DNA from 2 places in the Marinicrinis lubricantis genome. Region 2 is predicted to be linked to the other one. Evidence: a T-box and tRNA genes for the amino acid it is inferred to sense, from the RefSeq annotation. Region 2 holds a T-box; the other holds one or more tRNA genes.
The links. A T-box is a leader RNA that pairs with one kind of tRNA and senses whether it is charged. The one in region 2 lies ahead of ACFPXP_RS18770 (valine--tRNA ligase), so its partner is inferred to be a tRNA-Val.
Positions count from the first base shown of each region.

Region 1: it encodes a tRNA-Val, which carries the amino acid that the T-box ahead of ACFPXP_RS18770 (valine--tRNA ligase) is inferred to sense. The anticodon was not compared.

Region 1 is NZ_JBHSQV010000174.1:46,465-63,123, reverse strand. Features, by position in the region: gene ACFPXP_RS16595 (DUF1835 domain-containing protein) at 1-39, opposite strand, end outside; gene ACFPXP_RS16590 (hypothetical protein) at 421-1,239, shown strand; gene ACFPXP_RS16585 (hypothetical protein) at 1,272-1,838, shown strand; tRNA gene ACFPXP_RS16580 (tRNA-Val) at 1,963-2,035, opposite strand; gene ACFPXP_RS16575 (zinc ribbon domain-containing protein) at 2,286-2,489, shown strand; gene ACFPXP_RS16570 (YdhK family protein) at 2,713-3,267, shown strand; gene ACFPXP_RS16565 (VanZ family protein) at 3,497-4,579, shown strand; gene ACFPXP_RS16560 (class I SAM-dependent methyltransferase) at 4,797-5,552, shown strand; gene ACFPXP_RS16555 (S-layer homology domain-containing protein) at 5,934-6,923, shown strand; tRNA gene ACFPXP_RS16550 (tRNA-Ile) at 7,049-7,125, opposite strand; tRNA gene ACFPXP_RS16545 (tRNA-Met) at 7,141-7,217, opposite strand; gene ACFPXP_RS16540 (hypothetical protein) at 7,329-7,493, opposite strand; gene ACFPXP_RS16535 (phosphatidylglycerophosphatase A family protein) at 7,601-8,128, opposite strand; gene ACFPXP_RS16530 (ABC transporter substrate-binding protein) at 8,259-9,743, opposite strand; gene ACFPXP_RS16525 (ABC transporter ATP-binding protein) at 9,730-10,623, opposite strand; gene ACFPXP_RS16520 (ABC transporter permease) at 10,627-13,545, opposite strand; gene ACFPXP_RS16515 (efflux RND transporter periplasmic adaptor subunit) at 13,545-14,681, opposite strand; gene ACFPXP_RS16510 (ABC transporter ATP-binding protein) at 14,635-15,432, opposite strand; gene pyrE (orotate phosphoribosyltransferase) at 15,894-16,535, opposite strand; gene pyrF (orotidine-5'-phosphate decarboxylase) at 16,532-16,659, opposite strand, start outside.
Region 2 is NZ_JBHSQV010000181.1:28,035-44,693, forward strand. Features, by position in the region: gene hemG (protoporphyrinogen oxidase) at 1-1,080, shown strand, start outside; gene ACFPXP_RS18755 (RluA family pseudouridine synthase) at 1,077-1,925, shown strand; gene ACFPXP_RS18760 (LysM peptidoglycan-binding domain-containing protein) at 1,993-3,294, shown strand; gene ACFPXP_RS18765 (hypothetical protein) at 3,468-3,632, opposite strand; T-box leader at 3,882-4,114, shown strand; gene ACFPXP_RS18770 (valine--tRNA ligase) at 4,182-6,851, shown strand; gene ACFPXP_RS18775 (bifunctional folylpolyglutamate synthase/dihydrofolate synthase) at 6,929-8,266, shown strand; gene murC (UDP-N-acetylmuramate--L-alanine ligase) at 8,274-9,644, shown strand; gene ACFPXP_RS18785 (hypothetical protein) at 9,795-11,075, shown strand; gene ACFPXP_RS18790 (N-acetylmuramoyl-L-alanine amidase) at 11,136-12,704, opposite strand; gene ACFPXP_RS18795 (DUF4321 domain-containing protein) at 12,885-13,130, shown strand; gene ACFPXP_RS18800 (Maf family protein) at 13,232-13,810, shown strand; gene radC (RadC family protein) at 13,848-14,537, shown strand; gene ACFPXP_RS18810 (rod shape-determining protein) at 14,662-15,696, shown strand; gene mreC (rod shape-determining protein MreC) at 15,947-16,659, shown strand, end outside.

The DNA.
Region 1 (16,659 bases), on a different contig from region 2:
AATTGCTTTTTTGATGACTAGCAAATCGTTCATTTCCATAGATGTTACCCTCTCCTAAAACCATATATCGTAGAGCCTCGTCTTACCATCAATATGTCGTTCCAAATTCAGAATTTAAGCATTGACGAATAACCATTAACCCATACTTTATTGGTACGCACCATAAAATTCCATTCCCATTTATTTGAGTTTGGATATGTAATTAATAATTCAATTTCATGAATGATATAACCTTCCTTAAAACATCTTACGATATTTGAACGAAAACACTTACAAAAAAGTTCCGTTTTGCAGCATGCAGTATTTTTTGGCTAGAGCCTATTACAATTGGAATGAGTATTTATGGTAGAATTGGGTTGGTTAAAAATAACAAAAATATACAAATTCATTAATCAATTGTGAAAGGATGATGAGGGGGATTTGAAGAAACACTGGCCATGGATTTTTTCTTTACTGCTTATTGCCTCCTGGGGCGGGAACGTCTGGTATTATGAATCTCAAAAGTTAGAAAAGCCCATATACTTAGAGCATTACTATGAAATCTCTACCGATTTATTGAGCCACATGAGTATCTACTTTATTACGAACCGTGATTCTGAACGCGAGCCATATCAATTCCGTGTGAATGACGATATCGTACTGAATGTAGCACAAGTAAGAACAAGAGACGAGCGTGGGCGTTTGCAGCTGAGGGAAGCTGCTGTCATGCCTGTATCCGATCAAATCTTCCGGAACTTAGAAAACTCTCTTCGGTTTGAGCAAGCTACGGTATACTATAGCGACGGTCTGGTGGATACTGTCTCCCTAGGGGAAATTATCGTTCATCCCCGTTCACAAAGTGAGTATGATTTAGAATTCAGTTTTTCAAGCAGTTCTTCTAACGGTACTGGCCGTTGGGGGAGTACCGTTCAGGAAGATATCACGGTTGCCTCGGTGACGCATAGCTTTCCGGAACTGCTTTCCGATTCAATAGATATTCTAGTGAACGGGAAGTCCTATGTAGATACGACCGCTTTCCCCTTAACTCTCAATAAAGGGGATCCATTAGGTGGCTCTTATATATTCCAGCTGGATAACGAGGATGTCCGTCGTTTTCATGCGTATCAACTGATGATTACGATGAAAGATGAACAGGGTCATATCATCAATGTGCAGTATATCAATGAGCAGCCTCAATTATATGATGAACATCTGAGGTCCTATGTTCGCCTGCGGAAAGGAGGAGAAAGAGAGCTTTAACTACCGCATTTCATCGTTTCGGATGGGGCATCTTGTTAGTGCTTTTGGACTTGCGTATTCAATCTCTTGATGTGCTTCCCGATGTTATTGGTTACGGGTTGATGTGGAGTGCTATTCACATTTTGGGGCAATACCGAACAGCATATAACAAAGCTTGGCCATATGCAGCCATCCTTACCTTCCTTGCTGTTCCGGAGCTCATCGTACCGCCTAACCAGAGTACGTCTGCGTTTGTTCCGTCAAGTGAATCAATCCTACAACTCGCTTTTACTAGTTTGATGCTGCTTCTCATGATGCTCCTTATGCATCAATTCTTTACTGCCTTATCTCAGCATGCATCCGATTCAGGTGCCAACGATTTCGCAGCAGAAACCCATTCCCGGTTGACGTTGCTATGGGTTCTTTCGGCTGGCTCTCTTTTTCTTTTTCCTTTTATGATTAATATAGAATCCTCCTTAGTGACGTATTTTTACTTTTCGGCAAGTATATTCGGCATCATTGCCTTGCTGCTGCTTATTGGTACATGCCGACGTGCGCCATCAAAAATTCAAGATCAGGCTTCAGTTTCGGACGATCCGACTTCAGAGGGGAATTCATAAAATACGTATATTTACTTCTTTTTTCACCACGATCTGATCAAACTTCTATCAATCTCCGTTTCACAAGAAAAAGTGATGAAAACAACGAAAAACCCTTGATAATCAAGGGTTTTCGTTGTAGATATGATCTGTAGTGGGCTCGAACCACTGACCCCCACCCTGTCAAGATGGTGCTCTCCCAGCTGAGCTAACAGATCATGAATTATATTTCGTTCAGCGACAAAATTAATAATAACAAGATATGCTTTTGTTGTCAAACCCAAATTTTCACTACCAATTGCAGTCCTTTGAATGGGTCACTGTGCATATCATATTGGCCAACAATGATAAACGAATCGTGATGCTCCACGACTTTTTTCGAAACAATTTCCAACCATTCACGTACTAACAATCAAACAACTCAATAACGCATTTATGTGCAAGACAATGTCCAGAGGAGGAATCAGCATGAACGAAAAAGGGTGTATTAAATGTGGAAGCCGGGATGCAGGTACGAAAGAAGTCGCGATGACGGGAACCGGACTATCCAAAATGTTCGATATTCAAAACAACAAATTTCTCGTCGTATACTGCAACAACTGCGGCTATTCGGAATTTTATAATAAGCAGTCTTCTACCGGATCGAATATCCTCGATTTGTTTTTCGGATAGTGATCCAAGACTGTTCGCCGTATCCCTCAAAGGGTTTGACCAGCTATTCAAGCTGGAGCAAGCCTTTTTGTTATATCTCTTTTTCGTGATAAAGGTAAATAGAGGTATAATTTTCTAGCATACGGGAAACTTACCATGTAGTGAATTCGAATTTTCGATAAAGGTCCTCGCGTTTTCAATATAGAAAACTAATGAAAATCAAAGCATAGGAGTGATGGATTCCATGAAAAAACAACTTATACTGCTTTTCGCAGCTGCCCTTATCTTACTCAGCGGATGTGGAAACGGAAATAACGAGAACGATGCGAATCAGACAAGCGAACATTCAGAGGAACACTCCGAAATGAACCATTCTTCTACGGGCGAGGTGCCAGAGCAGTTAGAACCAGCGAATTCCCCCACCTTTCCCATTGGAAGTCAGGCTGTTATCCAGGCGAACCATATGGAAGGGATGAATGGAGCAACCGCTACCATTACTGGAGCATTTGATACGACGGTATATGCTGTATCTTATACACCAACAACCGGAGGAAAACGAATCACGAATCACAAATGGATCATACACGAGGAAATTCAACATGCCGGGGATCAGCCATATGAGCCAGGCACAGACGTTGTCCTGAATGCGGATCATATGGAGGGCATGCTCGGTGCCACGGCTATAATTGATTCCGCAGAACAAACAACGGTGTATATGGTCGACTATACACCGACTACAGACGGCGAACCCGTCAAAAATCATAAATGGGTAACGGAAAGAGAGCTTAACGTCCCGTAAAGGAGACATATTCCATCCATCACAATTCGCCACCGCTTCATCTGTATCTAAAGCCTTGACCAGCAAGGCTTTTTTTCATGCATTTTTCAATCTATAATCTATCGCCTTGTCCCTCCCTCCTCTTTCTGTGGACCAAACATGCTGCTCTTATCATGTTGTATTGCACTTTGAGGACAAACCACATACAATGAATAGGCACGACTTCTATCGAACGACTACAGGTGATTCCATGTCATACATCATTCCAATTCAATATGCTTTCATGCTCTTCCCAATGGCAGCGTTCCTTTTTACGCTGCCGTTCCTGCTGTACCAATATCGGAAGTATGGATATATTAACAAAATCCGTGCCGTTGTTTTGTATGCTCTTCTGTTGTATTTAATGAATGCCTACTTCCTGGTGATCCTTCCGTTGCCAGATACGCAGCAAACCTGTACGCCTGAATCAATGATCCATGATCCATATCAGTCAACGCCTTTTCATTTTATAGAAGATATCGCGAATGAGACCCAAGTGAATTTATCTAAACCGGGAACTTATATATCCCTTCTTGGAGAGAGAGCCTTTCAGCAGGTAGCATTTAACGTACTGATGCTAGTCCCTTTCGGCATGATATTGCGTTATTATTTCCAGAGAAGCTGGGTACGCACGATTTTCACGTCGCTGCTTCTTTCGCTCTTTTTTGAAATAACACAGGTTACCGGCTTATACGGCATTTATGAATGTCCTTATCGATTATTTGACGTGGACGATTTGATTGCGAACACATCCGGAGGACTGCTCGGGTATATCATTGCTCCGTTATTAACCCGCTTCCTGCCGAAGACAGAAGAGCTCGATGAAGGAATCGTATTGGACGAGCTGCCAATCGCCTTAACAAGACGACTGCTTGCTTTAGGAGTCGATTACCTTCTGCTCCTGCTTCCCATTGGATTCATTGTCATGGTCAGTGAACCAATATACGCCTTATTGCCGATACTTGCTTATTTCATCTTTGTACCGTGGATAACGAACGGATATACATTCGGTAAATGGCTGCTCCGCATCCGACTCATAGGACAAGGAGAACGTATTGAACTAGCCGAATTGGTTCACCGTTATGGGCTCCTGTATGCTGGTTGGGGCGGAATGAATATGCTGCTGCTATCAGGGGTTGTAAAAGAGTTTCCTATCATCATCACACAGCTAATCATGTTCGCCGTATTTCTGGTTGATGTGGTCTTCGTATTGCATATCATCAGCCGTCTATACCGAAAAGATAAAAGACTGCTCCATGACAAGTGGAGCCATACCCGCCAGCGCGTTCGTTAGGCGTTCACCACCACACTTTCAGGAAGCAAAAGGCAGAGTCAGAGTCGCTAAGCGATCTCGATGCTCTGCCCTTCAAAAGAATTCGTTATAGTTGTTACCTATTGATTATATATCTTTTATATATTTCAACAATATTCAAGATCCAGCTATAATGATCCTAACATCTCCATATATTGTTGCATGACTATCCCATTCATCAAAAGGAGCGTGCTGACACATGAAATGGAACACTGAAACGTACGACCAGTTTCACTCTTTCGTTTCCTCCTACGGAGCAAGCTTAATCTCATGGCTCGAACCAAAGCCGGCCGAACAGATACTGGATCTGGGATGTGGAACTGGAGATCTGACGAAGGCAATTGCGGATTCTGGCGCACGAGTCATCGGCATAGATGCTTCGCAAGAAATGATTGATGCCGCACAAAGAAAGCATCCTCAATTAAAATTCAAAGTGGCCGACGCAAAGCAATTCCAGATGGACAATCTGCAGGATGCGGTCTTCTCCAATGCAGCCCTGCATTGGATACGCCCACCAGAGCAGGTAGTGGAATGCGTAGCTGCAGCACTGAAGCCGGGAGGCCGATTTGTCGCAGAATTCGGCATGAAAGGCAACGTACAATCCATCACCGATGCCGTCATTGAGTTGTCCGATCAGAAGCTGGGAATCGACCTCGCCTCGTCCTTCCCATGGTACTTTCCACCCATAGGCGAATACATCATTCTGCTGGAAAAGTACGGTTTCCACATTCGTCTGGCGGAATCCATTCACCGCCCTACACCGCTCGCTGAAGCCGAACAAGGTCTGGCGATTTGGCTCGATCAATTCGCAGGAGGATGGCTTTCATCTTTGACCCCCGAGCAGCGTAGTCTCCTATATACAGCGATAGAGCAACAACTAGCGCCGTTATTTTTCAAGGAAGGCCGATGGGTCATTCATTATCAGAGGCTGCGTTTTATCGCCTATCGCGCTTAAGAAGTAAAGGTGGTTCCGGAGTCGCGGACAGATGCCTGATGTGACAGCTTCGCTTTACGGTCTCTCATATAAGAGACCGTAAGCGTAAGAAGCGGCACCCTCAATGAAAGCCCGAACGATCTCCTTCATCTTCAATCCCACTTTATAAGCTACCCCGATGCAGCTAAGAACCCCGCGGCATGAGACCAGTTGACAGCATAAGAAACGAGCAAACCTCCAGCATAATAAGAATTAAATAAACAAATGTCGATTGCCTGATGATCAATGGTTTTCTTCCTTTCTAATTGAGGTGCATGTACCTGCTTGCAACCTTTTATGCACGCTTTCCGTCTAAAACGGTGAAATTAACCAAATAATAGACTTGAAGGAGTGAGGCAGCTCATGAAGCACCGTTTCAAGACGGTCATCACGACCATGCTCGTGTTTCTGCTTATGATCACCGGCAGCGTATTTGCTTTCAATGACATTGACCATTCTCCCAACAAAGACAAAATTATGCAGCTCAGAGCCCTTGGAGCCGTACATGGTGTAAATGAAGAGCAATTTATGCCCGAAACGGAAATGACCGTCGCTCAAGCCGTCAGTATGCTCGTTTCCAGCTTCAAGCTGAATATCGATCATATCCAATTTGTAAAAGAGCCGATGGCATCAGATTCCTTTAACCATGTCCCTGAAGATGCTTGGTATACGGATGCGTTCATCATCGCGAAATTGAACGGATTACCGTTAGACCGGGATATCCGGCCTCAGGACAAAATCACTAGAGAGCAGTTCGCCCATTTGCTATTACACGCGCTTACCGCCAAAGGTGAATATGCATTTACAGAAATGTACTTCATGCTTGAAGATGAAAGTGAAGTCGATGAAGCTTATATGGGCAGTATCCAGATGCTGCTGAATGGCAAAATCATTACACTCGATGAAAACAACAAATTTTATCCAAAACGTGTTATCACTCGAGGGGAAGCGGCGGGAATGATTTTCGACGCATTGGAATTTGTGAAACGAATGAATGAACCCATTCCCGATGTGCCAAACGGTGACGATCCCGTATCGAGCGATCCGGTCCCTCCTGTCCTGGATGAACCCGTTCAGATCGACGACGAGCCTGAACTGAAAACCGTGATGCTGCAGGATGAAATACAACAAGTCATAGTCACCTGGGGAGCCAAACCGAATTCTGGATATGACATTCGTATTGAAAAGATCGAATTCAAAGAGCAGGGTGAGGCCCACATTTATGTAAGACGTATACAACCGCAAGAAGGACATATGTACCTGCAGGTTATCACGCATCCGGAAGATAGAGCTTACTTATCCAAGGAATGGAAACCTGTATTAAAGCTCATTGAGGATGAGCCGATCCAATAACTTCCCCTGCAGAACCTATAAAAAAGCTTGCTCAACCTCGTCGGGAAGAGCAAGCTTTTTTCATTTGATCTGTTTAAACTTCCAAGGCACTAAAAAAAACCTTGTTACTCCAAGGTTTCTAATCATGGTGGGCCTTGAGGGACTCGAACCCCCGACCAATCGGTTATGAGCCGACCGCTCTAACCAACTGAGCTAAAGGCCCTCAAAAAACATAGTTTGGTTGCGGGGGCAGGATTTGAACCTGCGGCCTTCGGGTTATGAGCCCGACGAGCTACCGAACTGCTCCACCCCGCGTCAATATGCCGCTGACGCATTTTAGGACAGCGACAAATAATAATATATACTAATCAAGGGCCTTTAGTCAAGGGGATTTTATGATTTTATTTGATTCAGTCAAACTTCTTCTCACAACATATATCGGACGCCAAATCGGCCTTTTTTGGATTTGAATACCTCTACCGTATCCGGGCATTCATACCCGTAGATCCACCAATCCTCTTCCATTCTTCGGGCCATACAGCTGGCTTGAAATCGGCTGCTGTACAATCGGTTCCAATATACCCACTTCATTTCAATCCACACTCCATTTGATCATCTAGCTTCTACTAGCATAACCAAAAGAAGTGCATTTGTTACGCCCAAAATCCTCATCCTTGATAAAATCATGATTTTCGTGATCAGCCTGCGTCCTCCTGCAGCTCCGCTTCTTCTTCATCTCTTTTCCGATGCGCAATACGTCCAGAAGCAGAAGCTGCAATACTCGCGACCAGATCGTCAAGAAAAGTATGAACTCCTTTCCCATTCTTCGTATCCAACCTTTGGATAATACCTACCTTATGTTTATCCAAATGCCCAAACGTCGTCACACCGATGCTGCCGTAGCCAAGAACGGAACCTAATGCCAACGTTTCATCACAGCCAAAGAGGCCTTCGTCAGCTTCTACAATGGACTGAAGCGGCTCTGAAAGCATCCCTTTCTCCGCTAATACGTCCAGTTCAATCCCAACTAAAATCGCATGCTGCAGTTCCCTTTTATTCAATACTTTCTGAACACTGTCGGCACAATCAGCGATCGTCAAATCCGGATCATATGGAGATTGCATTTCATATACAATTTCCGCAATATCTTGAATGGTCACGCCTCTAGCTTCCAACTTATTCATAACGGCTTCACGAACTTCTCTGCTGTGCACTCTTCTTGCCATAATCCTATAACCTCCTGTCTGAGCATTCCGATACCGATTCATATCATTATAACATGCCTCACACTCCGCGGAAAAAAAACAGGACCAATCCTTCCAATTTGTAAGGAATTGGCCCATAAGACACTGTTGCTTATTTCACGGGTAAAGTCACAGCACCATCTGACGCACTATCACTCTGTTCTTGGCTCATACGCTGTAAAACCTCGTCACCGCGGGTCTTCCACTGCTGAAGACCTTCCTTCACAGTGATTTGCTCTTGAAGTACTTGATTAAACACATCGTATGCTATGGAATAAACTTCCCAATAGTTTTGTCCGTTTTTATTCATTTCACCATATGGATCCGGACCAGGTTTCAGTGTGTAGAAAGCTGCCAAGTTAATGTTCATGCCTGCTGGCTGTTCAATATACGACTTCCGAGCCACCATATTATAGGAGCTCTTTGATTTGAGTTCGGCCCATTCTGTTCCATTAATAAATTGAATGAACTCCCAAGCATCTTCCGTATTTTGCGCATTTGCAGCAATACCCATAATCGGATCCATACTCATAAATCCACCTACATCCGGCTGAGCTGCATGTACGGGATACGTTACAACGTCCCAAGCGAATGGAGTGAAACCTTGAATTTGATCACCCAATTGCATTGCTGTTGTAATTTCATTAATTTGACCATAGCTGAGCAGCATCATCGCAGTTCTTCCAGATAAGAAAGCATGATCGAAATAACGGCTGTATCCACCATCTGGCATGTTGCTGTAATCCGGCGGCTCAGGGAATACATTTTGCTTTTTCAACTCTATCATTTGCGTCCAAACTTGTTCCCATTCCGGTGTATCGACAAGCATCGTTTTTCCTTCATCATCAAACATTCTCAGCCCTAACGGAGCTGTATAATAACGCATGTCGTCATACAAGTTCATGCTATTGGAATACGAGGAAAAAGCGAAACCGAATTTCTTCTCTGGAGCGCCTGCAAAATGTGCACTGACAAGCTGCGCTTTTTCAAATACTTGATCCCATGTCATATTATCTGTGGGATATTCAATTCCGGCTTCATCAAACATATCCTTGTTGTAAACTAAAGCGCTCGGAGAAAAAGTAGGAGCGAGTGCATACAACTCTCCGTTTCCAATTTCCCGAAGACCTTCGATCACCGTTGGAACGAAATCTTCAATATCAAACTCATCATTTTGAATATACGTTTCTAACGATTGCAGCAGATTCTCATTTACCATGTCTGCAAGGACCGTTTGATCAACAAATACGATATCCGGCGGGTTGTCGCCTTCGATCAATGCTTTCATCGCTTCGGAAGGATCCGGCTCTTCGTAAGGTTGGTCAGATGATCTTGTCATATAGATCTCATTCCAATTAACGGCGGAGACAAATTCAATTTCAATGTTCTTATGGGTAAATTCGAAAAGATCCGTATACTGGCTTCTCATGCCTTCGTTGTAACCGCCATCCCCATAGAGGGTTGCAATGCGAAGCACACGCTTCTCATCGTCAGATCCCCCGGAATTGTTATTGCTGCATGCCGCAAGGAAGGTCGCCATGACCATCATCAAAGCAAGCACGGCTGCCGTAAAAGCCTTTCGGTTAATTGTTTTCATCCTTGTTCCCCTCCAGTAGTGTCGGTGACTTAATGATAATTTTCTCCCCGTCGAATTCCATCGACGCCTTGCTGTCAATGCTGAGCGCCTGCAAATAATCCTTCGGAATTTGCAAACGTCCCACACGATCGACAACTACATACTCCTCATGGGCATCTCCAATTTTGCGATGTCCGTCCAGCGATAGAAGATCCAGATTCGGATTTCGCTTGATAAACTCGGTACTGGTCAGTCCATCGCGAATGGCGACGACCCGGTCTACCTTTCCGGCTAATGAAAGATCATGTGTAACAATCACAATCGTAACGCCTAGTTCTTGATTCATACGCCTGAAAATATCCATGATCATATCTGAAGTTTGGGTATCCACAGAACCGGTAGGTTCGTCGGCGAGCAATAGCTGTGGACGATTTGCAAGCGAAATCGCGATTGCGACCCGCTGCTGCTCCCCTCCGGAAAGCTGCTGCAGCTTGTTGTACATTCGGTCCTTAAGACCTACCCATTCTAGTAGTTGTTTGGCGTATGTACGGTCGTATTTTCCGCTGAGCATCATGGGCATCTCAACATTCTCAAGCGCAGTCAAATACGGAAGCAGATTTCGCGCATTATTCTGCCAAATGAAACCGACTGTTTTCCGTTTATATTCGACGAGCTGCTCGTCAGTGATTTTCAGTAGGTTCCATTCTCCTACACGTACCTGTCCGGCAGAAGGGCGGTCCAGACCGCCCAATATGTTCAGCAGAGTCGATTTACCGCTTCCGCTGTTGCCGATGATGGCCATCATTTCGCCCGGCTTCACGTGAATGTTCAGCCCTTGCAGCGCCACAACCTCGATTTCATCTGTTTTATAGATTTTAACGAGTCCTTCACACTCAATCATGAATTACCGCTCCTCTCCCAGCTTCACCGCTTGATGAACGCGAAGCTTACGGATGTGCATGAGCAGCAGTCCCGCTCCAATAAGCATCATGACGGCGACAACGATGTATAATTGCATAGTATCTTGGCTGTCGAATACGACGCGGAATGGCGGCACCTGTTGCTTCGCGCTTTCTGACGTCTCCAAGAAAGGTAAATATAGCAGACTGGCAATTTTCCCAATCACAATCCCCAGACAGATCGCAAGTCCAGCGGTGAAACCCTGTTCCAATAGCAGCATGCCCGTTAATTGTTTGCGGGACAGTCCCATCGCTCTAAGTACACCAAATTGAACCACCCGACTCGACAAGTTAAAGAACCAGTACAGGACGTACCCGACGAGTGAAACGATCACCGACACTAAAAATCCGAGGGACAGGATGCCGAACACGCCGCCACGTGACGGATGCTTCTCCTGCTGCGCCAGTTCAATCCGCATATCTTCTATAGAAGCAAGCTGGATTCCCTGATTGGCAAGCTCCTCCATCAAAGGCGCGGTCAGCGCACCAGCCTTCATCTTGAGCCAAACCTCATATGGAATCATTGGCACTTGATCGTAAATATAATCCAAATTCGTAATGAAGAACGGCTCTTCATCCGGATATTGTGAAGGCCAATACGGGACGATTCCGGCAACGACGAATTCAACGGATTGCTGGTTGATTGAAATGTTCATGATATTTCCGGGCTCTAGACGGTATCGCTTTGCGAACCCTTCAGGAACTAACACGGCCGCTTCGTGGAAACCAAGCAAGTTCAAGTATTCATTCTGGTGATGCGGAAGCAGGTCTCCATCACGGAACCAGGCGACATTGCCAAACGTCGTATTATCAATACCGAGTACCGTACCTTGACCTGCAGTCTTACCGGCTACCACTGCGTTTCCTGGTGTTTTCAGAACGCGTGCTGCTGACTCAACCCCTTCCAACTGCTCGAAGATCCGGAATGGAGGTTCTCGATAAGTCACCGTAGGAGGAGGCCCATTCTGTCCCGGATTGCCGCCGGGCTGACCAGAAGGCTGTCCGCCGCCTCCATTGCCGCCAGAACCACCACCGCTGCCATTTCCACCGTTTCCATTGCCGCCGCCATTATCCGGCGCTTCTGGATAAACTTCAATAAATCCTTCCCATACGGACTTAACGACGACATCTGTTCCGTATTGATATTGTATACGCTCCGTCGAATTCAGATCGATGGTGCGTGCTGAGGATGCATTATATACCCCAAGTCCGAGCGTCAAGATCAACAGCAGCATGAGCGGATAATACGCCTTAGCTGATCTCGACAGCTGCGTCAGCGTTAGGAAAAGAGGTACAGGCATGAATTTTCGGCCGATCCAGTTAAACAATTTTAACAACCACGGAAATATTCTTAAAAATACAAGTCCTAACGAAAAAATCGTTAATGCCGGAACAAAGAATAACAACGGCTGTACTTGCAGCTCATTGCTGCTAAGTCCTGAGCGCATAGATAAAAATTTGTTCTCGTTGAACATATACCATCCGTATCCAGACACTGCGACGAGTGCAATGTCGATAAACCAGCGCATCCAGAACGGATTGCGATCGGCTCTGGCCATCGATTGCTTCACGTTGACGATTGACTTTCTCGCATAGGACAAAGCTGGTATCAGGCTCGCTAACAGCGCGATGACAACGGTGAGAACTCCATACAGCACCGCATCCATATTAATGTCCACCGGAATAGACTTACGGTTCACAAAGGTCAGGAAGCCATTAGAGGAGCCGATGCTCTTGGCCATAAACCAACCGATCAATGGTCCTAAAATAAGTGCCGTTCCGCCTAGGAGCAAGCCTTCCAAAAAGTACACCATAAAAATTTGCCTCGTGCTTCCGCCCCTGCTTCGCAATACGGCAATGTCGCTGCGCTGGCGTTCCAGAGATTGCTTTGAATTCATCGCAATATAATAGAACACCATGGCGATCATCGGCGCGGCCAACGTGAACAGCAAGCTTTGAAGCTGCAAGCTTTGTGTACGAAATTCTTTCAGCATATCATCAAAGGACAAATCGACTTTCGTATTTTTCAGCAATTGATACACTTCCGAGTCGATTTCCTCCAGCGTAGACGACAAGGCTGAAAGCTGGCTCGTTTGAATTTCTCTCAAATCAATATTGTAATACCACTTGGCAACATCGAGCGGGACATTTTTCTTTTCCAGCAGTTCTTCCTGAAACACCTTCTCGTTAATAATGAAAGTATTCAGCATCGAATCCAGACCTTGGAACCAATAAGCGTCATATGGATTCTCCGGTGCTTTGGGTTCGTAAGTACCGACGATCTTGATTTTTAACGGCTGTATACCGTTGCCGCCTGAAATCGGATAAGAAAATACGTCACCAATCTGAAAATAATTGCTGTATAACGAATCTTGAAGGACGACCGCTTCAATAATATCACCGTCCACCTGATCGGAAAACATCGTACCGTTCAAAATATCTACGTGATTTTCGAAATCCGTCAGCGTCATAACAGACATTTGACGCCGTCTGCTCGTATCGGCCGTCTCGTCATTCGCCGGCTTTATATTGGATGACCTTAAAGAATAATTACGAACATAATTATGCTGTGGAAAGCCGATCGCTTCAGGAATATCCTGCTCAATATATTGATTGACGTCATTCAGAGAATCCAGATCCGGTTTCTCCGAACCGACGGCTTGGTAGCGGATCAAGATCGAACCTGCTGGCAAGCCGCTGTTATTTTCCTGAAGTTCTGACTCAACGACACGCTTCAATGACCCATTGGCATACATAGGAATGCTTGTTGAAAAAGCCACCGCAATAATTAACCCGACGAGCGTACTCAAGGTTAACCATCGCGTGTTCCACATTTTTCGAAAGACGAATCTGAACATCGCCATTATTTACCCACTACTTTCTGACCTGGCTCTAGTCCTTTCACAATTTCCACAGCGGTTGAAGTTTGTTGACCGACTTCGACATCCACTTCACGCTTCGTGCCGTCCTCTTCAACCACTTGGACGTATGTGCGCCCGCCATATGTTCTTAAAGCGGAAGGCGGAATGACAACCGCGTTTTCCTTCCGATCCACGATAACCTTCACGCTAAGCGGAGTTCCGCGAGTTGCCCCTTCAGGCATGCCCGCAAGCTCAACGACAAGATAGTCCTCGATGGACTCTACATCATTTTCGTTGCCAGGCATCGGATTTCCCCATGGATCGGTTGGCTGTTCCTCCCCGTTATCGACAGGCAATTGCTTCACCGTACCCTGCTGAGAACCAATCCCGTTAATGTCTACAACGGCTTCCATTCCAGGAGCAACCTTTTGCAGATCGTTCTGGCTCAGCTTCGCGGTAACGGTGAGCTGAGTCAAGTCTGCAATCACAGCCACTGGCTTATACGCCTGCACGGCATCGCCCCTTGAAACATTAATGGAAACGATCGTTCCGCTGAAAGGCGCTTTCAGCTTCGCTCTCTCGATCTGCTCTTCCATCTCTACGATTTCCAATCGGGCATTCTCAAAATCGATTTGAAATTGCTCGAATTCCTCTGGCGTGTATTGATCCTTTTCTCTAAGCTTCATTTTCATATCGAGCTCGTTTTTTCTAAAGTCGAGTCTGGCTCGTCTTAAATTGTCTTCAATCGTCTGCGTATCCAGCTCCATAATGACCGTACCGGCTTCCACATAATCTCCGGCCTTCACATAAATATCAAGAATGTTGCCTCCACCGGACGAACCGCTTTCCGAGCCGCTGGCAGTACCATCGGTGAAGAATAGTGTTTCTTCCCGTGCAGACATCAGCTTGCCGACTCCGCTCACGGTCGTTTCCAGCGTCTGTGTGGTAACGGCATACTCTGGTTTCTCGGACAGCTTTGGTGCCTGGATCGGCGGAAGCACTTCTTCCGCTGTCTCATCCGGAAGCAAGGAGCAGCCCGCAGAACTGATACTGAACACCAGCACGGCAGAAATGACTGCCGCTTGTTTCATTTTAGTTTTCTTGCTTGATGAATTTTCCGTCCACCATTTGGTAAACATGATCAGCTACCTCCAATATTGTAGGGTCGTGCGTCGTCATACAAATCGTCACATTTTCCGTTTGAATAATGTCTTGAAATACCGCCATCACCTGGGCGCTCATTTGGGAATCCAGCTCCGCTGTCGGCTCGTCGGCCAAAATCAATGAAGGCCGATGCGCGATGGCTTTTGCAATTGCTACCCGCTGCTGCTCTCCACCGGACATTTCATATGGGCGGTGATGCATTCTTTTCACCAGACCGACCAAATCCAAGCAGTGCGTTACTCTTTGCTTCCACTGCGATTTCGGAAATCCGGCCATCCGCAGGGACAGCTCCACATTCTCATACGCCGAAAGCAGCGGCATCAGCGCAAAGGTTTGAAAGATGAAGCCAATTTCTTTTCTGCGAATACGGGTTCTCATTTGATCGTTCCATTTGTGAATCGGTCTTCCTTTAAAATAAACCTCCCCTTCTGTCGGAAGGTCCAAACCGCCTATGATATTCATCAGGGTGGTTTTCCCTGAACCGGAACGGCCTCGAAGCATGACCAGCTGCCGCTTCTTCAATTCCATATCGATCCCTTTCAAGACGGCCAGTTGATTTCCGCCAACCTGAAAAGCTCTCTTAACGTTCATGACTTGAAGCAGCGGTTCCTGATCGTTCTCCGTTTCCTGCTCCGGCTGTTGATCGTTAGAGACTTCCACCGCTTTTACTGCAGCGGCTGTCTCTTCGTTATGTACTTTCTCTTTCTTTTTCAGCAGCCATGGCATAACGGCACAACGTCCCCCTCCATTTTTTCTTGATTTACATTATAGACGAGTCGAATTGCAAAAAAGTTACATGTACTTTAGCCATAAAAACCGATTTTTCCCAAACATATTTCCATTCGATGTAAAACAGGCATTTCCTTTTTATTTGATAAGAAACTGCGTTAAAAGACAATTTGTGACCAAAACTTGTAATTTGCCAGTTTTGTAATCTACTCACTCTTCTAATTCGAAGAAAAGGGATTGTCCTAGTCATGAGTGACTTTTAGAACAATCCCTAAGCAATAACGTTATTCCATTTAACCATAATATGTATCATAAAAAGATCATCTGTAGAACCTTGTGATCTCAGTCTGCAGACTGATTTACGATCGAATGCGAAACAAAAAAGACTCCTTCGGAGATCCAAAGGAGTCTACATCCACACGATCCGTCAATCGTGCCTTTCATGATTTTCGATTCATTTATTGTCCGAACGCGGTAGGATTGTCCTTCCAGCTTCGAAGCAGCTGAAGATCTTCCTTCGCCACCTTGCCAAGCTCAGCAGCAAGTTCAACCAAGTCTGAATAGCAGGACAAAGTGTGCAGTGGAATGCCCGCTTCCTCGAACGCTTTCACCGATTGCTCAAATTCATAAGTAAAGATCGCCGCAGTGCCAAGAACATCTCCTCCCGCATCCCTAACAGCCAGCGCCGCCTTCAGTGAACTTCCGCCCGTGGAAATCAGATCTTCAATGACGACAACCTTCTGACCCGAGTCTAATCGACCTTCGATCTGGTTTTGTTTGCCGTGACCTTTTGCTTTATCTCGAATATAGATCATGGGCAGATCAAGCTTTTGTGCGACCCAAGCCGCATGGGGAATGCCCGCAGTTGCCGTGCCTGCAACGACCTCTGCCTCTGGATATTGAGCACGGATCAAAGTAGCGAAGCCCTCAGCAATTTGTTCTCTTACTTTCGGGAAGGACATCGTCATTCGATTGTCGCAATAAATCGGAGATTTAAGTCCAGACGTCCATGTGAACGGCGATCTCGGATTTAAACTAACAGCCTCAATTTCCAGCAATTGCTTGGCGATGCTTTTAGATAACGCTTGGTCTCTATTCATTCACCATTCATCTCCTTCAATATATGTTCCAATGCTTCTCTAGGGCGTTCCGCACCCGTAATCGGCCGACCGACGACGATGAAATCCGTTCCTGCTTCCATTGCCTGCTTCGGAGTCATAACGC
Region 2 (16,659 bases):
CATACATTCATGGATACAGAACTTCTTTCTCAGGAAGGGAAGGCCAGAGTCGCACAAGAATTGCAGATTCCGAAGAGAGTGGATATGTCGGATGAATCGCTCGGAAGCTTTGTTGAACGAAGACTAGGAAAAGAAATGCTGGAAAATATCGTCGAACCGCTGTTGGCCGGCATTTACGCTGGCGATCTGTCCAAGCTTAGCTTGCAGGCGACCTACCCGCAGTTCCATCAGTTGGAACAACAATACGGCAGTATCATAAAGGGAACTGGCGAGAGCAGAAATCAGACAGCCGCTTCCGCAGAGCTTCCGGAATATGCGAAGAAAAGCGCGTTCCTTACGTATAAGAACGGCTTGTCTACGTTGATTCAAGCTTTAACAGAAAGCTTGGGCGGTGCAGGTGTAGACTTCCTGCAGGAAACGGCGGTTCAATCGGTTCAGCCGGCAGATGGCGGCGTGACGATTCACCTGACGCGCGGAGAACAACCGAGCGAGCTTCAAGCTGATGCCGTGATTTTCGCCGTGCCTGCTTTTCAATTAGCGAAGCTGCTCAGCGGCTATCCCAAAGTTGAAAAGCTTGGCAGTATGGAGTATGTTTCGGTTGCGAATGTTGTACTGGCCTATAAGCAAAAGCAGCTCCATGTGAAAAATGACGGCACTGGATTTTTGATTCCCCGAACAGAGGGCCGATTTATTACCGCCTGCACGTGGACCTCGGTCAAGTGGCCCCATACCGCAGAAGAAGGGGATACACTCATTAGATGCTATGTCGGCCGGGCGGGAGATCAGCGTCATCTGGAGATGACCGATGAGGAGATCCAGGAACAGGTGAAGGCTGATGTGTTCGATCTGATGGGCATCGAAGCTGAGCCGGATTTTATTACACTGACGAGACTGAATCGGGCGATGCCGCAATATCCGGTCGGGCATTTGACTCGAATTCGGGAAGCGCGTGAAGAGCTGCTGCAGGCGATTCCGAACGCCCGTATGACAGGAGCTGCCTTTGAAGGGGTTGGTTTACCCGACTGCATACGTCAAGGCAGAGATACAGCGCGGGAACTGGTGGAATCATTGTGGCCATGAGCTATTCTTATATCCGAAAAGGGGAATGGCTGGAATACCGGGGCCGTAAGCTTCCGGATATTTTTCCGGAGGAATGGGTATTTAGATTGGAGAAGGAGCAGGGGCTGCAGCAGACCAAATCCGCAATCCGGCTCCGCCTTTTTACGGAGCGCCCGTTTGGCTTTGAACCTGAATATACCGACAAATTGGACGTCCTCTATGAGGACGATTTTTGTATCGTTGTGAATAAGCCGCCAGGAGTGCCTGTTCATCCGTCGGAACGCGGGCAGTCGGACACGCTTGCGAATCAATTAGCCGGATATTACGGGATGACGGGTCAATCGTGCTTCGTTCGTCATATACATCGTCTAGACCGGGATACTTCGGGCCCCGTATTGTATGCGAAAAATGAATATTCGCAATATATGCTGGATGCCGCGATGCGGCGCAAGGATATAGGGCGTACTTATGTTGCAGTTGCGAAGGGAAGGCTGCAGCCCAGCCGGGGCACTTTCAGCTGGCCGATCGGGAAGGATCGCCATCATCATCAGCGGCGAAGAGTTTCCCGTCAAGGACAGCCTGCAGTGACGCATTATGAGGTGTTGGAAACGTTTCGTGATGCCGTATGGGTCCAGCTCGTGCTCGAGACCGGCAGAACGCACCAAATCCGGGTACATTTGCAGCATGCCGGGCATCCGATTGTGGGAGATCCGCTGTATGGAGGCACAGGCATAGAGGGGATGCATCGACAAGCGCTGCATGGTATTCGGCTATCCTTTCCACATCCATGGAGCGGCGAGAAGTTACAAATAGAAGCCCCGATGTACCCTGATATGAGACTGCTTCTGGCGCGTTTGCGAAAATAATAGTCATGCTCCTCCCATGCAGACATATATATGTACAGAGTAGACATGGTGAAGGGAGGAGTTACGGTTGACCGGTGAACAAAAGGGTTTACGTTTTGATATTTATGAACGAGTTCAACTGCAGGAACCATTAGAGGGTCTGGAACAATTAGATTCGATTGAGCTTTTGCCGCAAATTAAAGTGTTGTCTAAAGAGGAACAAGCTGTTCTCAAAGGACATCTCACTTTAACCGGTTCCTATACCGTTTCCGAAGATAGAGGCAGCAGACAGCTGGTGCATTATATTCCGGTGGAAATTACGCTGCCGCTCAGCCGCATTACAAGTTTGGAAGATTTGAAAGTGGAAATCGAGCATTTCGACGTCGATTTGATTTCACCTCGCAGCTTAAGTGTGACCGGAGTGCTGTCCCTGGAAGGGATCGAAATGGTGGGCCAGGTGTCCAAGACATGGGGGACGCCGGAGGAAGTATTTGTAAGCCAAATGAATGATGACTTGACGGAAACCTCTGAAGCGATTGATAAGGAATATAGTCAGATCAATGATCAAACTGTTGAAACGAGAGATGCCTCCGCCGAACGGTTTGAACCATCCGCTGCATCACAGTTCTCCAAATCCTCGGGGGCGGGAGAGGAGCAAGCCATTGAGCCTGCGTATTCTGACGGCCGAGTAGAGGAGGCGCCGGCGGTGCAGGAGGAAGCACCAAAAGAGACGGCACCAAAGGAGAAAGCGCCGAAGGAAGAAGCGGTGCCCATCCCGATTGTGAATGAAGAATCGCCGCTGCAGGTTGATTTGCCGATGGCTGAGACGAAAGCAGAGCCTGTCATGGCGCAGGAAATGGATAACAGTGCTGCGGGGAATGAAGCGATCGAGCCTTCATCGAATGAGCAAAACCCGAATCCTGCAGGGGAATTGGCCGAGGAAGAGAATCCAAATCAAAGTCCGGCTGCGGAAGAGGCCGCCGAGCAGGAGCCGCCAAAAAAGAAAGAAATGAAGATTGCTTTTGGAAGTAAAAAGCAGGAAGAAGACGTATCCTCTGAAGAGAAAAAAGGCAGCAAGGGCTTAAAATCATTATTACATAGAGAGCAAACGAAAAATGTGCTGGAGAACTACAAACAGGCCGAGGAAGCATTGGAAGCTTTACAACAGCCGGAGGACGCCAAGAACGGATTGGAATGGAAAAGCCTGTTCTTGAATCGTGAAAATGAGGAACAGTCTTTCAAAAAAGTGAGAATGTGCATCGTTCAAAAGGAAGAAACGTTGGGGACGATTGCTCAAAAATACGGTATTCACCCGAGAGAGCTATCGATGTACAATCGGCTTTCGAACGAGGAAGTTTCTGAAGGGCAAATCGTATATATTCCGAATTAAGAGAGTGGCAAACACACGATTTTTCTAGTGAAAATTCGTGTGTTTTACTGTCTTCGTCGTTTTAAAATAAACCTCTATCCGCCCCCTTTTCATGAAGGGTAAGCAGATAGAGGTTTATTACGGAATAGGTACTTCAGAAACGGTGTTGTCCATTGTTTACAACCGACAACGATTCAATATACATTCAGCAGAAAACCGAGATAGGCCAAAAACAGCGCAAACAAAATAAACACATCCAAAGGTGTAGGTAGAAAAAGCGTCCGGACGAATTGAATGCAGATGAGCGGAAACAGGATCGCTCTGACCGACAAACGTATTTTCAGCCACCAGTTATACACTTTGATATTCCCTCCTCTATGTGAGACGGTTCACCTCGTTAAAACAAACGTCTTCCAGTGTGATTTGAACAAGCGCATAAATTCCGCTAATATATGTTTATGAAGGTGGATAGACAGGATATGCTGTATATTATGAAACCTGTGAACGAGAAAAAGCGGCTGGAGCAGCTATTTTTCGAAAGTCGGTTTAAGCAGTTGACTGGATGCATTTTCACAGTTATCATAATGGTTAAATCCATTCTAAATATGAAAATGACTTGGATAGGGAGTAGTAAGCAGTCAAGCCTTACAGAGAGCGGAATTGTGACGCTGGGAGATTCCGTAGGAAGCAGCTGTCTGAAGTCGCCCTGGAGTCGCTTAGGTGAGAAGGTTCAGCTTAAGCCGGATGCATCCGTTATTTGCTTGAAGTGCCGATTTGAAAACGCATTGTTTTTGATCGGAACAAAGGTGGTACCACGGAAGTCAAGCCTTTCGTCCTTTGAGACGAGGGGCTTTTTTTGTTTTTTTGCAAACACCCTTGCAGGTATGATTAGAGTAGGAGGTACATGAATGACAGAAACGAATGAACTTTCAATGCCGACAACATATAATCCGAAGGAAGCGGAACAGAAGTGGGGGAAGTATTGGAGGGATAACCATTTCTTTGAAGCAGGAAAAAGAAAGGATGCCCAGCCGTTTACAATCGTGATTCCACCGCCCAACGTTACAGGCATGCTTCATATCGGTCACGCACTGGATTTTACGCTTCAGGATATATTGATTCGTACGAAACGGATGCAGGGCTACGATACGTTATGGCTGCCAGGAACGGATCATGCCGGTATTGCTACTCAGACCAAGGTAGAGCAGAAACTGAGAGAAGAGAAGGGCATCAGCAGGTACGATTTAGGACGGGAAAAATTCCTCGAGCAGGTGTGGGAGTGGAAGGAGCTTTACGCGAATACGATCCGCTCTCAATGGGATAAGCTGGGATTGTCCTTGGACTATTCCCGTGAGCGGTTTACGCTGGATGAAGGGTTGTCGAAAGCGGTACGGGAAGTTTTCGTTCGTCTGTACGAGAAAGGTTTGATTTACCGCGGCAAATATATTATTAACTGGGATCCGGCGGCTCGTACCGCGTTGTCAGATATCGAGGTAGAGTATAAAGAAGTGCAGGGTAAGCTGTACCATCTGCGTTATCCGCTGAAAGATGGAAACGGATATTTAACTGTAGCGACGACACGCCCGGAAACGATGCTGGGAGATACGGCGGTTGCGGTCCATCCAGAGGATGAGCGGTATCAGCATCTGATCGGCAAAACATTGGTTCTGCCGATTGTAGGACGAGAAATCCCGATCGTCGGGGACGATTATGTGGAGAAGGATTTCGGAAGCGGAGCGGTGAAGATTACACCGGCTCATGATCCGAACGACTTCGAAGTGGGTCTCCGTCACGACCTTCCACAGGTGCTCGTTATGGACGAAAGCGGAACGATGAATAAAAATGCGGGTCCTTATCAGGGGTTGGACCGATTTGAATGCCGCAAAAAGATCGTCAAAGATCTGCAGGATGCCGGTGTGCTGATTGAAATCGAAGAGCACGTCCATCAGGTAGGACACAGCGAGAGAAGCGGGGCGGTGGTTGAGCCTTACTTGTCTACGCAGTGGTTTGTCAAAATGAAGCCGCTCGCGGAAAAAGCAATCGAAGCACAAAAGGCAGGCCATGGCGTTCATTTTGTTCCTGATCGCTTCGAGAGAACTTATTTAAATTGGATCGAGAATGTTCGTGATTGGTGTATATCCCGTCAACTCTGGTGGGGACATCGGATTCCGGCTTGGTATTGCAGCGATTGCGGAGAGGTTACCGTTTCACGCGACGATGTGCATGCGTGTCAGCATTGCTCCGGCACGAATCTGCGGCAGGATGAGGATGTGCTTGACACATGGTTCAGCTCTGCTCTCTGGCCGTTCTCTACATTAGGATGGCCGGAACAGACCGAGGACTTGAAGCGTTACTATCCGACCAATGTGCTGGTGACAGGCTACGATATTATTTATTTCTGGGTAGCCCGAATGATTTTTACAGCATTGGAATTTACGGAGCAAATTCCGTTCAAGGATGTGCTGATGCATGGACTTGTCCGTGATGCGGAAGGCCGTAAAATGTCCAAGTCACTTGGCAACGGAGTTGATCCGTTGGAGGTAATCGAGAAGTACGGCGCGGACGCGATGAGATATATGATTTCTACCGGAAGCACGCCGGGTCAGGACCTTCGATTCCGCTGGGAAAAGGTAGAACAGGCACGCAATTTCGCCAATAAAATATGGAATGCCTCCCGCTTTGCATTGATGAATTTGCATGGTTTTGAGGTCAGCGATATCAGATTGGACGGCAATTTAGGCACAGCGGATCGCTGGATTTTGCACCGTTTGAACGAAACGGTGAAGGATGTCACTCGTCTAATGGATCAATATGAATTTGGTGAAGTTGGACGGCTGCTGTACAACTTTATTTGGGACGATCTGTGCGATTGGTATATTGAATTTGCGAAGATCAACTTGTACGGAAGCGACGCTGAAGCGAAACGTACGACCCAGTCGGTGCTGGCGTATGTATTGGATCAAACGATGCGGATTATCCATCCATTCATGCCGTTCATTAGTGAAGAGATCTGGCAGCATCTGCCTCATCAGGGTGAGAGCCTTGTACTCGCGGCATGGCCAGTATATCAAGAAGCGTTCGTTAGCAAAGAAGCCGAAGAGCAAATGGAGCTGCTGATGGCTGCCATCGGCGCGGTTCGCAATATTCGCGGTGAAGTAGGTGCGCCAATGAGCCGTAAGGTCGAGTTGTTTATGAAGCCGACTAACGATCAGGCGCTCCGTATTTTGGAAAGCAATCGCGGATATATCGAAAGATTTTGCGGAACGAGCGACCTTCATGTCGATCTGAACTTAACGGCGCCGGAGAAAGCGATGACCGCGATCGTGACGGGTGCTGAGCTGTATTTGCCTCTCGCAGGTCTAATCGATATTGAGCAGGAAATTTCCCGTCTGGAGAAGGAACTTCAAAATTTGAATAAAGAAGTCGAGCGCGTAGACAAGAAGCTTTCCAATGAAGGCTTTATCGCTAAAGCTCCGGCACAAGTGATTGAAGAGGAGAAAGCAAAGCAGCGCGACTACACCGAAAAAAGAGATAAAGTATTAAGCCGTTTGCAAGAGCTGAAAGAGTTAAAAGGGTAAAGCTTGAGCATAACATGCCGGCCGTCTTACAATGGACGGCCGGTCCGTCTGCATAGATCGAGGAAGGTGATGAGTTCATGCTGCATACTTATGAAGAAGCAGTTTCTTGGATTAACAACTTGATTCCTTTTGGAATCAAACCAGGACTCAAGCGGATGGAAGCTTTAGCCGAAGCGTTCGAACATCCCGAGAGAAGACTGAAAGTAATTCATGTTGCCGGTACGAACGGAAAAGGTTCTACATGTCGTATGATTGCCGATGTACTGGAACAATGCGGTTATGATGTGGGGATTTTTACTTCTCCATATATTGTAAGGTTTACAGACCGAATCCGGTATAACGGGGAGCCGATCCCGGATGATGAACTGATTCGTCTCGCGAATGAAGTAAAGCCCCACGTGGAGCGTATTGCATCGACTGAGCTAGGTTCACCGACCATGTTCGAAGTGACGACGATGATTTCGATATTGTATTTTTCAAAAGTGGCATACCCCGATTATGTCGTGATGGAGACAGGTCTTGGCGGCCGCTTGGATTCAACGAATATTCTTCATCCTGTCGTTAGTGTGATTACGAACGTCGGTTATGATCATACAGATATACTAGGCGAAACGATTCAGCAGATTGCGTCGGAAAAGGCGGGCATTATTAAAGCAGGGGTGCCTGTTGTAAGCACGGCTGAAGATGAAGCCGCTCGGAAGGTCATTGCCGATAAAGCCGCTCAGTTGAAGAGCACCTGCTACTTGTTGGATCGAGAATTTATCATCCAACCGGTGAAAAGCGAATTGAACGAGCAAATTTTTGATTTCGAAGGTCCTTTTCGCAAAATTCCCCAAGTAAAGCTGACAATGAATGGAGTTCATCAACTGAAAAATGCCGCAGCGGCGCTGATGACGCTAGAGGTGCTTAGACAGTATTACGCCTTGATCGTGGAAGAAGAGGATTTATATCAAGCGATGAGGAATGTATCCTGGCCGGGACGAATGGAAATGATTCAAGAACATCCGCGGCTGCTTGTGGATGGCGCACATAATCCAGAAGGTTCGCAGGCGCTTTCACATACGATTCACACGCTGTATCGATACGAAAAGCTGCATTTTATGATGGGCATGCTGGAAACGAAGAATCACAAAGCATATTTGGAACATATACTACCGATAGTGGATACACTGATTTTAACGGAACCGGATTTTCGCAAAAAGATGAGCGCCGCGTCATTGGAGGAACTGGTGAGGCAGCATCCGGCAAGCAGCCAGATCCGTATAGTGGTGGAGCCAGATTGGGAAAAAGCGTTAGATCTGTTACAGAGCATGACTTCGGAGCAGGACTTGGCTGTGGTCTCGGGAACCCTTTATCTCATTTCAGATGTTCGCAGCCGGGTTCTACATCATTCACATTCTGAAAAAGGTTGGTGAGGCGGACTTGAATACTGCAGAGCACGTTCACTTCATTGGTATTGGCGGTTACGGAATGAGCGCTATTGCCAGAGTGATGCTGGAAATGGGGTATCGGGTAACCGGATCTGACGTAGCACAGCAAGAGTTGACCCGTAAGCTGGCGGAGAAGGGTGCACAAATATTTATTGGCCACCAGGAGGAAAATGTTCGCGGTGCGGACATGGTCGTCTTTTCTACGGCCTTGTCTAAGGATAATGTAGAGATGGTAGCTGCGGAGAAGTTGAGTATTCCGATGCTGCACCGTTCTGAAATGCTGGCGAGACTTATGAATGCGAAGAAGGGAATCGCAGTAGCCGGGGCTCATGGAAAAACGACGACCTCCTCGATGATCGCTCTTGTGATGGAGCAGAGCGGAACCGATCCGACGTATATTATCGGCGGGGAGATTATGAATATCGGCAGCAATGCGAAAGCCGGAAAGGGAGATTACGTTGTCGCCGAAGCAGACGAGAGTGACGGTTCGTTCCTGCAGTACCATCCGTCGATGGCTATTGTAACCAATATTGAAGCGGATCATTTGGAGAATTACGACGGAAATTTTGAGAATTTGAAAAAGGCGTATGCCACGTTTTTAAGTCAGGTGAATGCAGAAGGATGCGCCATTGTCTGTACGGACGACCCTTACGTTCGAGAGCTGCTGCCTCAAGTGAAGGCTCCTGTTGCCACATATGGAATTGATCAGCCTGCTGATTATACCGCTGAGGACATTGAACTTGGAGACCGTAAGGTTAAGTTCACGGTTAAACATAAGGACAAGGTATTAGGTACGATAGAGCTGCCTGTTCCCGGAAAGCATACGGTTTACAATGCGCTGGCTACCTGCATTGCATGCTTGGAGGCGGGAATCGAGTTTAAGAAAATTGAGGATTCCCTCAAAGAGTTTCGCGGTGCGAAACGCAGATTTCAAGTGCTTGGTGAAGTGAATGATATTTTGGTCATTGACGATTACGCTCACCATCCAACGGAAATTCAGGCGACCATCAGCGCGGCGAAGACGACGGGAAAACATATTATCGCTGTATTTCAGCCGCAGCGGTATACCCGGACCTACTTCCTGTTGGATCAGTTCAGCAGAGCTTTTCATGAGGCGGACGAAGTCATTATTACAGATATCTATTCTCCCGCGGGTGAAAAGCAAATCGAAGGCGTTAATTCAAAAAAATTGGTAGAACTCATTCAAGTGAACAGCAACGAGAACGTTAAATATATTCCGGATAAAGAAGAAGTACTTTCGTATTTGCTAAGCCGTGTGAAACCAGGAGACGCCGTCATTACGATGGGCGCGGGAGATATTTGGACGACATCGCACAAACTGGCCAAGCATTTGGAGAATTAGGATCTTCCCTGGAATAACGAGTTAAGCCTAGGCTGCGGCATTTTAACATCCTAGGCTTTTTGCTGCTCGTTAGTTTTTTAATACCCAGTGTCATAAATTGAACTTGTCCATCATAAGCTGTGATAAGTATGGACAAGGGAGAGAATAAAGATGAACAACAAATCCACCATTACATATCGCTTTAATCATGACAACGAATACGAGCCTAAACGTCAGAAGCAAGATTCGTCTCCTGGCAAGATCATACCGCTGAGGCAGGAAGAGTTTACCGTAAGAGAGGACGAATCGCAGGAGATTATTGTAGAGCAGCGTGAGCAAACCCATATGCCAATAAATCCAAACGGTCCATCATCGGTTTTAAATGAATTTACGCAGGATTTCGGAACGTGGTCAAGTCCGTTCGAAACCGAAGTCGAACGGTTGGAGCGAATGATCAGAGAAAGTGATCAGCACGTACAGAATAAGCCTCCTGAAGCCTCGCAAGGCAATCAGGATCTACCGAAACATTCGATTCCGGATGAGCCTGACCATATCCCCATAATAGATGATCAAATATACAGCCGTTCGAAGGTATACTCGCGTTCAACCGTTCCCTGGTTCAAGCTCGTCACATCCATCGGCGGGGCCGTTATTACAGGTGCCGTATTCGGATTGTTTGTGCTACAAATGTTTACCGGCAGTGATGTGGTTAATCAAGAAAATGCAAACGGTGGAGAACAAAACGCGCAGATCATTCGAGAAGGCGATGTAAGTGGAAACAGCTCACAAGCAGAGCCGGTGAATCATAATAGCGGGAGCGTTCAGATTTCGTACCCGGGGCAAACCTATTATTTATTGCAGCACGGCATTTTTTCCGGTGATGAAGGAGCTCAGCAAGCCATACAAGGCTTAAAGGAGGCAGGCTTTGCGGCGGCTGTACAGAAAGGGGATCAGCAGGCTGTTTTTGCCGGTTTAACGCTCAATCGAGATGATGCTCTTTTTATCAGCCATTTGCTGCAGGATGAGAATAAAGAAGTGTATGTCAAGACATTCCAACTCCCGGCAGTGGATCGGGTATATTGGAGCGGGAACAGCGGGAAAGAGTTCTCGGATTATTTGTTGGAAAGTGCAGATTTGATTAAAGTGGTCTCTACGATCAGTATGGTGCATTTGGAGGCGGAAGAGGCGAGCCCTCTTGAGGATACGACGATGGATACCATACAAGCTTCTCATCAAGTCTGGAGCCAATTGGCTTCAGCAGCAGCGAAAGGCGCAGGCGAGGAACAACAAAAGCTTATTCAGCAAATGAATAATTTAATGGATACAGCGGTTGCGACGTTAGGCGAGTATAAAAAAAATCCAGCCAAAGCTTATTTGTGGCAGGCGCAGAGCGCGGCGATGGAATTCGTGCTCCTTGAGCAGCAGCTGCTCGATCAAATTGCTGTGAAATAGGAATTCAGGCCAATTCCGCTTGTTCGGGAATTGGCCTGAATTTTTTCATATAGGAGCAGATTAGGGGGTCTGCTGTAATTGATAAAGATAACGATAGAGCATCGCGGTCGCCTCTGCGCGAGTCATGTGCTGGAATGGAGCAAATTCCGTATTCGTTCGTCCCATCAAAATGGAGGCGGCGCGCAAATTATAAACGGCCTCCGAATACCATTTCATTTGCGGTACGTCCGTAAATGGAGCGACTTGATCAGCTTGGACGGTGTGTCCCCATATGCGGTTGAATATGACAGCAACCTCTGCCCTTGTGATCGTCTGGTCGGGCCTAATGGTCCCGTCCTTAAATCCGTCAAGAATACCCAAGTCCGCCGCTTTGCGCATCGCATAGTAAGCCCAATGAGAGGTTTTCAAATCGCTGAAAACTTTTCGTTCTGTCGAATCTGAAGGTGCGTTTTCTTCCGAGACAGCTGAATGTTCCAGACTACTTTCTGTATTCGCTTGTGTTGCTCCCAAAGCGATTTCATGTGAAGGATCAGAGCCGGTGCCGTTTGAAGAAATGCCGTCTTCCATGTCGCCTTGTTGATCCTGATCAGTTATCGTATTCATGTCAGAACCCTGACTAAGGCTGGCTTCAGAATCGGCTGTGCTTCTTTCAGTATCGATTGGAGACTGTGAATCCTGCTGCTCAACCGGCTGCAGAGGTTCCTTCATTTCCTCCGCTGAAAGTTCTGGCTGATCTTCATCATTTTGTGCCGTTTCTTCTAAGCTATCAGATTCAGCATCCTGCACCGTTTTGTCTGATGAAGGAAGTGCCTCCATTTGTGAGAAATGAAATACACGATCCATCATGGCGATAAATTCGGCCCGCGTTAATGCGCGATTTGGATCAAATACATCCTTGCCGACTCCGGTCACGTAGCCATTTTCATACATCGTTAAAATCGCACTGGTCGCCCAGTGACCCGCGAGATCTTTAAACGCAACCGGCATAAAGCGTTCAATCCCGTTCGCCATACCGACGGCCATATTTTTTTGAAAAGCAGGATCCTTTAACTTGGTTGCATCTTGAGCGTTGGATAAAAAGGCGGTTTCCATTAAGATCGATGGAATCTTGCCCATGCGCACAACATATACTGCGCTAGGAACGAGGCCCTTATTGGTCATATTCGTAGCTTCTAGGGCGCTGTTGAGTACATAGGATGCTAACAGTTTGCTTTTTGCGGTCAGCTTTCTCATTTCCGGCGAAGCCGGATAGCTGGCTTGCGGATAGTTGTCATCGTAGTACAGTACCTGAGTTCCAGATATGTAGCTGGAAGGATTGGAATTGGCATGAACCGAAATAAAAAGATCGGCATTTTGACGATTCGTGAATTCTACCCTTTGCTGCAAGCTCAGATAGACATCATTGGTTCGGGTCATGACAATGTCGTACCCTCGTTTTTTGAGTTCATCAGCGAGCAGCTTGGAGATTTGTAAATTGACTTGTTTTTCTTGCAGTCCGTTTACCCCTATCGCTCCGGGATCGGATCCGCCGTGTCCTGGGTCGATGACAATCTTTGCGGCATAAGTATGATTCGTAAACATGAGACAGGCCAAAGCAGCGAGCAACAGTCGGTAAAGCAGTTTTTTCATTCGATTCTTTCCCTCCCGAAAAAAATATACTTAGAGGAATCGGGAAAGTTGCTGAAAAAGGTCGAAAAAGGACGTTGGTAATTTCATACAGTGCCTTGAGCCTTTGATTGTATTGCTAGAGGTTCTCACTTATAATAAAAAGGAAAAATATATGCCTAATGTTTGGTGGGAAGACATCTTATGACGCATAAAAGCACATGGACGCTGATCTTATTTTTAATTTTAGGTTGTTTGGCAGGTGTCATATTTACCGAACTTTTGTCGAGCGTTACGGCATTATCCTTTCTTACCAAAACCGCCGAGCTCAGCTGGCAGCCAAAGGCCGATTTTAATTTGATCAAATATGATTTGTTCATTCAGGTTAAGCTAAATCTAATTTCAATGATCACCATTGCCGCCGCATTTTGGCTGCATCGGAAACTTTAGCTGCTCGGTAGCGCTACCTCATTATCCATCCGCGGTATACAGGCACGATTGACAAAGCATGCTTCAGCGTGCCGAAACCATCCAGAAAGGAGCGTCCTCAGATGCTTATTCTAGCATCCTCTTCACCGCGAAGGCAGGAAATTATCCGTTCGCTTCGTTTGCCATTCGAGGTATATCCCAGCCATGTGGATGAAACAATCGAAGCCAGTCTCACACCTAGTGAGGCGGTAACCGTACTGGCGGAAAGAAAAGCATCCGCTGTCAAAGAGAAGCTGAACGGAAGCATGAAAGGTGTCATCATCGGTTCGGACACGGTTGTAGTGCTGGGTAATGATATATTAGGAAAGCCCGTGAATCCGCAGGATGCTTTTGCAATGCTTAAACGGCTTCAAGGACGCAGTCACCAGGTTTACAGCGGGATTGCCTGCATAGATGCTGCAGAAGATAAGCGTGTAGTTCAGTATCGCTCCACCCTAGTGCATATGCGGTCATTGTCAGACGACCAGATTGAACGGTATATTGAGAGCGGTGAACCAATGGATAAAGCCGGTTCATATGCCATACAGGGACTCGGAGCTGCATTGGTTGATTCGATTGAAGGCGATTATTTTAATGTCGTGGGCTTGTCTGTCGCGTTGCTGACGGATATGCTGAAGGAATTCGGAATAGCGGTACCGTAGACGACATAGACTGGACTTAGCAGAAATGGGGGAAATTATGAGTTCGCATCCGTATGTATTGCGAGATGTCCCCAGCGAGGAGAGACCCCGTGAGAGAATGCTGCAGTTTGGGGAACAGGCGCTTAGCAACGCTGAGCTGCTGGCCATTATTTTGAGAACCGGAACCGTCGCTGAATCGTCAGTACATTTAGCGCAGCGTATACTGAAGCAAAGCGGAGGGTTGCGATATTTGGTTGACTGCACGGTGCAGCAGCTGACCCGCATTAAAGGAGTTGGACCGGCTAAAGCGCTGCAAATCAAAGCCGGTATTGAATTGGGCCGGAGAATATCGAAAAGCATGTTAGATCAAACGGCAGTGATCCGCTCCCCGGAGGATGCGGCTCAACTGGTGATGGAAGATATGCGGTATTTGCAGAAAGAACATTTTGTATGCCTGTTTTTGAATACGAAAAATCAGGTGCTGGGACAGGAAACATTGTCGATGGGCAGCTTGAATGCCTCTATCGTACATCCAAGAGAAGTATTTCGTGCCGCCATAAAACGGAGCAGCGCTTCGATTATCTGTGTACATAACCATCCGAGCGGAGATCCGACGCCTAGTCCGGAGGACCTCAGCATTACCGAGAGGTTAGTTGAAGCAGGTGAGATTATAGGAATCGAGGTGTTGGATCATATTATCATTGGAGATCAGAAGTTTATTAGTTTGAAGCAGCTTGGACAGATGTAATATAATCAAATAATCCTGTCATGTGCGGACGAGCTGGAATCAGTCCGTTTTTAGAAAATGCCTTTACAATAAATACAACACTAACAGCAGAAGATCAGCAGAAGTGAAGGAAGGAGAACATACCATGTTTGGTGGTTTTACTAGAGACCTGGGAATAGATTTAGGTACGGCGAATACGGTAGTTTACATTAGAGGGAAGGGGATCGTTCTACGGGAGCCGTCCGTTGTAGCGATTCGGACCGACTCTAAGGGGATCGAGGCCGTAGGTGAATCGGCAAAGCGGATGATCGGCAGAACGCCCGGTAATATTCGTGCGGTTCGTCCAATGAAGGATGGGGTGATTGCGGATTTTGAAACGACGGCGACGATGATCAAATATTTCATACGAGGCGCGCAGAAGCAAAGAATGCTTTTTCCTCGACATCCGAACGTGATGGTGTGTGTACCTTCCGGGATTACCGCGGTGGAAAAAAGGGCGGTAGAAGATGCGACTCGTCAGGCGGGAGCGAGGGAAGCCTATACCATAGAAGAGCCGTTTGCTGCCGCAATCGGGGCCGATTTGCCGGTTTGGGAACCAACCGGATCGATGGTTGTTGATATTGGCGGTGGTACGACGGAGGTCGCTGTCATTTCATTGGGCGGCATTGTGACCTGCAGGTCGGTTCGGGTTGCGGGAGATGAAATGGATGAAGCGATTGCTCAATATATTAAACGCAATTATAATTTGATGATTGGTGAACGCACCTCTGAACAGATCAAAATGGAGATTGGATCTGCGATGCTTCTCGATAATGATGAGAAGATGGAAATACGTGGACGAGACTTGTTAACCGGCCTTCCAAAGACCATTACAATCAGTTCTGAGGAGATTGCTGATGCTTTATCGGATACGGTGAACAGCATCGTTGATGCGGTGAAGGTGACGCTGGAGAAATGTCCTCCGGAGCTTTCAGCAGATATTATGGACCGGGGAATCGTACTGACCGGCGGCGGAGCTCTGCTCCGCAATTTGGATAAGCTGCTAGCCAAAGAGACCGGTATGCCGGTGATTGTTGCAGATAATCCGCTCGATTGCGTTGCGATTGGTACTGGACGAGCGCTCGAGAACATTCATCTCATGAAATCGAAGTCAGGTCCTGCCAGCAAATCTAAACGATAATTACAGCTTCTATGCAAGCTTTCTCCCTGTTCAGCCGGTTCGAGCATGTTATGCTGCATCTGCTTGAACTTAGGAGGGATGAGGGCTTGCTTTTCATCGTTTTGAACAATCGTTGTAAGAACGTGAATCGTGTTCATTACAACACTGAGGTAACAATTCAAGCTTTGTACGCTTGAATTGTATTGAACAATCGTTGTAAGAACGTGAATCGTGTTCATTACAACACTGAGGTAACAATTCAAGCTTTGGGGTGTTCATATTGTTCAAGCTTTTGGGGAACAAAAGGCTATTTATCCTTTTATTCAGTTTAATCATTTTTATTGGAATTATGGGCATTACTTACCTCAAACGCGAAAATCCGACTTGGCCGGAAAAGTTCTTGAATGATTCGGTTTCATGGGTTCAAGGTCTCTTCTATAAACCGGCTTCTTCGATCTCTAGTTTTTTTGAGGATTTAGGAAAAATTGATGAGCTTTATGAGGAAAATAAGGTGCTGAAGCAGACGCTGGCCTTTTATGCCCGTGATGTGGCAAGACTGAACGCATTAGAAGATGAAAATAAGCGCTTAAAAGAGAATTTGGCGTTTACCGAAAGGCAGAAAAGCAGGGACAACTATACATACCGCATAGCCCGAGTCGTCGCAGACAGCCCGGATGTATATAATGCGACCATCAAGATTGATTTGGGCGAAAAAGACGGGATTGAAGTCGATATGGCTGTGGTTACCGTTGATGGGCTGGTCGGTCGGATTGAGCGCGTAACGCCGTTTTATTCTCATGTCCAGCTCATTACGGAGTTGAACAATACGTCCACGCGCTATAAGGCGATTGCAGCAACGGTGGAAGGGAAGGAATCTGATTCGTTCGGCACCATCGAGAACTATGATATGAGTGACGGACTCTTGTATATGACGAAGATCAAACAAAGTGATCCGATCCAAGATGGTGATGTTGTTGTCACCTC